2 regions of the Streptomyces sp. NPDC102467 genome follow, and region 2 is predicted to be linked to the other one. Evidence: predicted binding sites of a transcription regulator. Region 2 holds the regulator's gene; the other holds the start of a gene.
What was found. Region 2 encodes HspR, which represses chaperone genes until heat shock. Its sites were predicted from a motif close to TTGAGNNNNNNNNNCTCAA; they were not measured.

Region 1: a site for HspR is predicted at 1,420-1,438, ahead of lon (endopeptidase La). Genes of this name have one in related genera too.

What each region holds. Positions count from the first base shown of each region.
Region 1 covers NZ_JBIWKA010000001.1:547,437-550,835, forward strand. Annotated here, with positions in the region: partial or broken gene ACIREE_RS02450 (DUF3626 domain-containing protein) at 1-574, opposite strand, end outside; gene ACIREE_RS02455 (GNAT family N-acetyltransferase) at 627-1,292, opposite strand; gene lon (endopeptidase La) at 1,461-3,399, shown strand, end outside.
Region 2 covers NZ_JBIWKA010000016.1:22,660-26,058, reverse strand. Annotated here, with positions in the region: gene ACIREE_RS30520 (helix-turn-helix domain-containing protein) at 1-575, shown strand, start outside; gene ACIREE_RS30515 (DUF397 domain-containing protein) at 572-772, shown strand; gene ACIREE_RS30510 (DUF397 domain-containing protein) at 769-960, shown strand; gene ACIREE_RS30505 (GNAT family N-acetyltransferase) at 969-1,493, opposite strand; gene ACIREE_RS30500 (heat shock protein transcriptional repressor HspR) at 1,592-2,041, opposite strand; gene dnaJ (molecular chaperone DnaJ) at 2,047-3,249, opposite strand; gene grpE (nucleotide exchange factor GrpE) at 3,307-3,399, opposite strand, start outside.

The DNA.
Region 1 (3,399 bases), on a different contig from region 2:
TCCCCGCGTCCTCCACCAGCGCGGCCAGCACGGGGTACAGCGCATCGGCTGTGCCCACATCGGCGGGCCCGACATGGCTGTCCCCGAAACAGAAGGTGGCCCGCGCGGTCGCCTCCGGCCGCAGCCGCACATGGCAGGACCCGAAGCGCGGTGCGGCCCCGTCCGCGTGGCGCATCACGTTCAGCGCGCCGTACTTGGGCCGCTCCACGGCGGCCGCGCCCGTGTACGCCCCGCCGAACAACCGCTCTTCCCAGCCGTCGCGCAGGCCGCCCGGGTGCGCGCTGCGGCTGCCGTTCGACAGGCCCGTCTCGTACTGGCCGCGGTAACGGCCGTCGGCCGCGAGCCGCTCGGCGACCGTGGTGCGCCCGTCGGGGAGCAGCCGGTCCGGATGGAAATTGAGGGTCACGCGCGCGTGGGCGCACAGATCCGCGATCAGAGCGGCGGCGGCCTTTGCGGTGACGCCGTGCGCTCCGAGCCGGTCGAGCGCGCGGTCGCGGTCCGCGCGCCCCGCCGCGCGCAAGTGCCGCAGGGCAGCCTGCTGGGCGCCGGTGAGCGGGAGCGCGGGGGCGGTCATCGCCGCAGTATCGAGCGGCCCGGCCCTTCCCGGCAAAGGAATAGCGGTGCTCTCAGGCCGCCGCTTCGACCGCTCCCAGGTGCTTCGCGTTCGTCAGCGGCGCCACGATCCGCCAGCCCACCGCCTCGTACAGGAGGCGTCCCTCGGGGGTGCAGGCGAGGACGGCGCGGGTGGCTCCCCGGGCGCGGGCCGCTTCCTGCAGCGTGCCCATGACCACCCTGCCGAGGCCCTTGCGGCGGTGGAGCTCCGACGTCTCGATCTGGTCGACGACCGCGCTCGCGCCGGTCGCGGCGGTCTGCCCGCGCGCGGCGAACGCCCCGTCCGCGTCGGTGAGCAGGACCCGGGTGACGCCGCCGCGGCTCCAGGCGTGCAGCCGGTAGCCGGGCGGGGCCTCCGGCGCGGCGGCGGGCGTCAGCTCCGTCGTCATCAGGAAGTCGCCCGAACCGTACGGCTGCCACTCGGGACCGAGCCACGGCAGCACCCGCTCCGGGTCGGCGAAGACCTTGAGGTGGAAGGCGCGGGCGCGCGTCGACCCGGCGACCTTGCGGACGTCGTCCTCGCGCACACCGTCGTTCGTGGCGCCGAGCACATGGCGGCCGGGCTGCTCGGGCAGGCCCACATGGACCGTGTATCCCCAGGGTTCGACGAGCGGGGGAGCGGCCCCGCGCGAGACGGTCCAGCCGTCGACCCAGGCTCGTACGAAATCGTCCCCCGCCATGCGCGCGCTCCCCAGTCCGTAATGGTTCTTATCGGCATGCGAACCTTACTCAGCGCGATTCCGGCAGCGACAGACGTGATCGCTCAGAGCGAACGCGCGGCGGGGAACATTCGGAGGCGCCCGTGCATTGAGTCGACATAGCTCAACTTCACTGCCAAAGGGGAGATCATGACCTCGACGTCCACATCGCTCACCTTGCCCGTGCTGCCGCTCGACGACGAGGTCGTGCTGCCCGGCATGGTGGTGCCCCTGGACCTGAACGACACCGACGTACGCGCCGCGGTGGAAGCCGCACAGGCCGACGCCCGGTCCAGTGGGGACAGCAAGCCGAAGGTGCTGCTTGTTCCGCGGATCGACGGCACGTACGCGAACACGGGGGTGCTCGGCACCGTCGAGCAGGTGGGACGCCTCGCCGACGGCGACCCCGGCGCCCTGATCCGCGGCCGTGGCCGCGTGCGGATCGGCGCGGGCACCACCGGGCCCGGCGCCGCCCTGTGGGTCGAGGGCCTGACCGTCGAGGAGGAGGTGCCCGAGCCCCTGCCGGGCGCCGTCACCGAGCTGGTCAAGGAGTACAAGGCGCTCGCCACGAACTGGCTGAAGAAGCGCGGCGCCTGGCAGGTCGTGGACCGCGTCCAGCAAATTGACGACGTGTCCACCCTCGCCGACAACTCCGGGTACTCGCCCTTCCTCACCACCGACCAGAAGGTCGAACTCCTGGAGACCGCCGACCCGGTCGCCCGCCTCAAGCTCGCCACCGAGCACCTGCGCGAGCACCTCGCCGAGCAGGACGTCGCCGAGTCGATCGCCAAGGACGTACAGGAAGGCGTCGACAAGCAGCAGCGCGAGTTCCTGCTGCGCCGCCAGCTCGACGCGGTCCGCAAGGAACTGCGCGACCTCAACGGCGAGGCGGAGGGCGAGGAGTCCGACGACTACCGCGCCCGCGTCGAGGCCGCCGACCTGCCCGAGAAGGTCCGCGAGGCCGCGCTCAAGGAGGTCGAGAAGCTGGAGCGGTCCAGCGACCAGTCCCCCGAGGGATCCTGGATCCGCACCTGGCTCGACACCGTCCTCGAACTGCCGTGGACCGAGCGGACCGAGGACGAGTACGACATCAAAGGCGCCCAGCAGATCCTCGACGCCGAGCACGCGGGCCTTCAGGACGTGAAGGAGCGCATCACCGAGTACCTGGCCGTGCGCAAGCGGCGCTCCGACCGCGGCCTCGGTGTCGTCGGCGGCCGGCGCGGCGGCGCCGTGCTCGCCCTCGTCGGCCCGCCCGGCGTCGGCAAGACCTCGCTCGGCGAGTCCGTGGCCCACGCGATGGGCCGCAAGTTCGTCCGCGTCGCCCTCGGCGGCGTGCGCGACGAGGCGGAGATCCGCGGCCACCGTCGTACGTACGTGGGCGCCCTGCCGGGCCGCATCGTGCGGGCGATCAAGGAGGCCGGGTCGATGAACCCGGTGGTCCTGCTCGACGAGATCGACAAGGTCGGCTCCGACTTCCGCGGCGACCCCGCCGCGGCCCTGCTCGAAGTCCTCGACCCGGCGCAGAACCACACCTTCCGCGACCACTACCTCGAAGTCGAACTCGACCTGAGCGATGTGGTGTTCCTGGCCACGGCGAACGTCCTCGAAGCCATCCCCGAGGCGCTGCTCGACCGGATGGAACTGGTGCGGCTCGACGGCTACACCGAGGACGAGAAGGTCGTCATCGCCCGCGACCACCTGCTCCCGCGCCAGCTGGAGCGGGCCGGCCTGGAGAAGGACGAGGTCACCCTCGACGAGAGCGCGCTGCGCAGGCTCGCGGGCGAGTACACCCGCGAAGCGGGCGTCCGGAACCTGGAGCGCTCCGTCGGCCGGCTGCTCCGCAAGGTCGCGGCGCAGCACGAACTGGGCGAGCGGAAGCTGCCGTTCACGGTGACCGACGCCGACCTGCGGGCGCTCATCGGGCGGCCGCACCACGTGCCCGAGTCGGCGCAGGACCCGGCCGAGCGGCGCACCGCGGTGCCGGGCGTCGCGACCGGGCTCGCCGTGACCGGCGCCGGTGGTGACGTGCTCTACGTGGAGGCGTCCCTCGCCGACCCGGAGACCGGCGCGTCCGGACTGACCCTCACCG
Region 2 (3,399 bases):
AGGTTCGGTATCCGAAGAAGGTTCGGGATCTGGCAGGACTGGAGGCGCGGGCTGTCGAGTTGACGGCGTACGGGGACCACAACCTGCACGGGCTGTTGCAGACGCAGGAGTACGCGCAGGCACTCTTCACCATGCGGCGTCCCTCTCTGGCGTCCGAGCAGATCGAGCGGGCTCTGGCTGCGCGGACGGCTCGTAAGTCGATCTTCGATCGAGTCCCCGCACCTTCCCTCAGCTTCATCCAGGAAGAGGTGACGCTACGGCGCCCGATCGGAGGCAAAATGGTGTTGCGGCGTCAGCTCGAACACCTCCTGGAACTGGGCCAGTTGCGGCACGTAGAGATCCAGGTGATGCCGACAGCCCGCGAGGACCACGCCGGAATGAGTGGGGAGATGCAGGTACTGAAGTTCGGTGACGGATCGGCAATCGGGCGCTCCGAGGGGGACTTCGGAGGACGCCCCATCTCCGACCCGAAACAGCTCCGCGTCATCGAACTACGGTGTGGCATCATCCGAGCTCAGGCTCTCGCGCCAGGAGAGTCACTGGCCTTCATCGAGCAAGTGCTGGGAGAACCATGAACCGCAAGACCTCTGCCGGAGGCCCCTCCGAACTGGCCTGGCTCAAGAGCAGCTACAGCAGCAACAGCAGCGAGCCTGACTGCGTGGAGATCGCTCACACCCCCGGCACCACCCACATCCGCGACTCCAAGAACACCCAGGGCCCCCGCCTCACCATGAGGGACTCGGCCTGGACGCGCTTCCTGGAACAACTGTGAACCCGGCCGAACCGGCCTGGCGCAAGAGCAGCCACAGCAGCAACAGCAACGAGCCCGACTGCGTCGAGATCGCCCACGCCCCCGGCGCCACCCACATCCGGGACTCCAAGAACGCCCAGGGCCCTCGCCTCACCGTGAGGGACTCGGCGTGGGCGGAGTTCGTCGGCTACGCCGGCCGCCAGGGCTGACGACGGGGTCAGCCCTCGAACTCGGTCAGGTCGATCGCGAACAGCAGCAGCCTGCCGTCCGGCGCGGACCCCGTGGGAGCCATGCCGAGCTTGTCCAGCACCTTCGCGGAGGACGTGTCGTCGGGGGCGGTGACCGCCACGATCCGGTCGATGCCGCGGTCCTGGAGGGCGAACTCCAGCGTGGCGTGGGCCGCCTCCGAGGCGTACCCCTGGCCCCAGAACTGACGCCCGAGCCGCCACTGGATCCCGATGTGGCCCGCGATCTGGGCCGGGGCGTCGGGGACGTACAGACCGACCGCGCCCGCCAGCTCGCCGGAGCCGAGGAGTTCGACGGCGAAGAGGCCGAAGCCCTCGTCGTCCCATTCCTCCTCCCAGCGCTCGATGTCCTCGGCGCTCTCGTCGAGGGAGCGCGGGGCGCCGTCGCCGATGTTGCGCATCACGGACGGGTCGGCCTGGATCTCGGCGAGCGCCGCGAGGTCGTCGTCGGGCAGCCAGCGGCGCAGGAGGAGCCGGGGGGTGTGGATCTCGGTCATGGGTCCATCCTGCGTCATGGCTGCGGGCCGACGCGTGAAGGGGCCCCGGAGAGCGAATCTCCGGGGCCCCTTCACGTACGGATACGCCGCGCGGGCTACTACTCCGGCGACCGCTTCGGCCGCCACACCACCAGCGCGCTGGTGTGCTGCACCTCCTGGTACGGGACCAGGTCGCGGCGGTACGAGGCGTGTACCGCCGCCTCACGTTGCTGCATCGTGGCGGCGGCTCCTTCCACGGCGGCGGAGAGTTCCGCCACGCGGGACTGGAGCGCTGCTACCTGGTTCTCCAGCTCGATGATGCGCTTGATGCCCGCGAGGTTGATGCCCTCGTCCTGCGACAACTGCTGGACGGTGCGCAGCAGTTCGATGTCGCGGGCCGAGTAGCGTCTGCCGCGTCCGGCCGTGCGGTCGGGCGAGACCAGGCCGAGGCGGTCGTACTGGCGAAGGGTCTGCGGATGCAGGCCGGATAGCTGGGCCGCCACCGAAATGACGTACACCGGGGATTCCTCGGTGAGTTCGTACGGGTTGGTGCGACGCCGGCCGTCCATCTCGCTCAAGCTCCCTTCGCGGCCTGAAACAGTTCTGCCCGCACATCGGTGTCCTCAGTCGCCTTGCGGAACGACTCGAGGGCCGAACGGGCCTCGTCGGTCAGGTCCTGCTCCTGAGGGACGGCCACTTCGACCGTCACCAGGAGGTCGCCACGCGTGCCGTCCTTGCGGACGGCGCCCTTGCCGCGGGCCCGCATCGTCCGCCCGTTCGGCGTGCCCGGGGGCAGCTTCAGGGTGACGGACGGGCCGCCGAGCGTGGGCAGCTTGACCTCGCCGCCGAGCGTCGCCTCGGTGAACGTGACGGGCACGGTCACCGTGAGGTTGTCGCCCTTGCGGCCGAAGACGGGGTGCGTGTCGACATGGACCACTACGTACAAGTCGCCTGCGGGGCCGCCCCGTTCACCGGGGGCGCCCTTGCCGCGCAGGCGGATGCGCTGCCCGTCCGAGACTCCGGCCGGGATGCGGACCTGCATGGTGCGGGACGACTTGGCACGGCCCGAGCCCTTGCAGACCTCGCAAGGAGTTTCGGCGATCAGGCCGCGGCCCTTGCAGTCCACGCACGGGTCGGTGAGGGAGAAGCCGCCACCGCCGCCGCGCGAGACCTGCCCGGTGCCGACGCAGGTCGGGCACACGCGCGGTGTGCCGTTCTTGTCGCCGGTGCCGGAGCACGCCTTGCAGGGGGACTGGGACGACATGCGCAGGGGGACCGTCGCGCCGTCCACGGCCTCGGTGAAGCTGAGCGACACCTCGGACTCGATGTCCTGGCCGCGGCGCGGCTGGACCCGGGTGCCCGCACCCGCGCCGCCCCGGTTGAACAGGCCGCCGAAGACATCGCCGATGCCGCCGCCGAACCCACCGGAACCGCCCTGGCCCTGGCTCTGGCCCTGTGGGCCGCCTCCGAAGAGGTCACCCAGGTCGAAGTTGAACGTGCCGCCGCCGCCCCCGCCGGGTCCCGGACGGAACCCGCCGTTGCCGAAGAGGGCGCGCGCCTCGTCGTACTCCTTGCGCTTCTTGGGGTCCCCGAGGACGTCGTTCGCCTCCGAGATCTCCTTGAAGCGCTCCTCCGCCTTCTCGTTGCCCTTGTTGGCGTCCGGGTGGTTCTCCCGGGCGAGCTTGCGGTACGCCTTCTTGATCTCGGCGTCGGTGGCGTCCTTGGGGACGCCGAGGACCTTGTAGTAGTCCTTCTCGATGAAGTCCTTGGTGCTCATCGGCCTCGACGTCCCTCCTCACTCACATCAGTTGCTACTACTACCGCGCGGATGACGTCAGCCCTCGTCCGGGCCACCGCTCTCCTTCTCTGCGTCCGCCTCAGGAGCGTCGGCAGTGTCGGACGCCTGCGCGCCCGGCTGCGGCTCGGC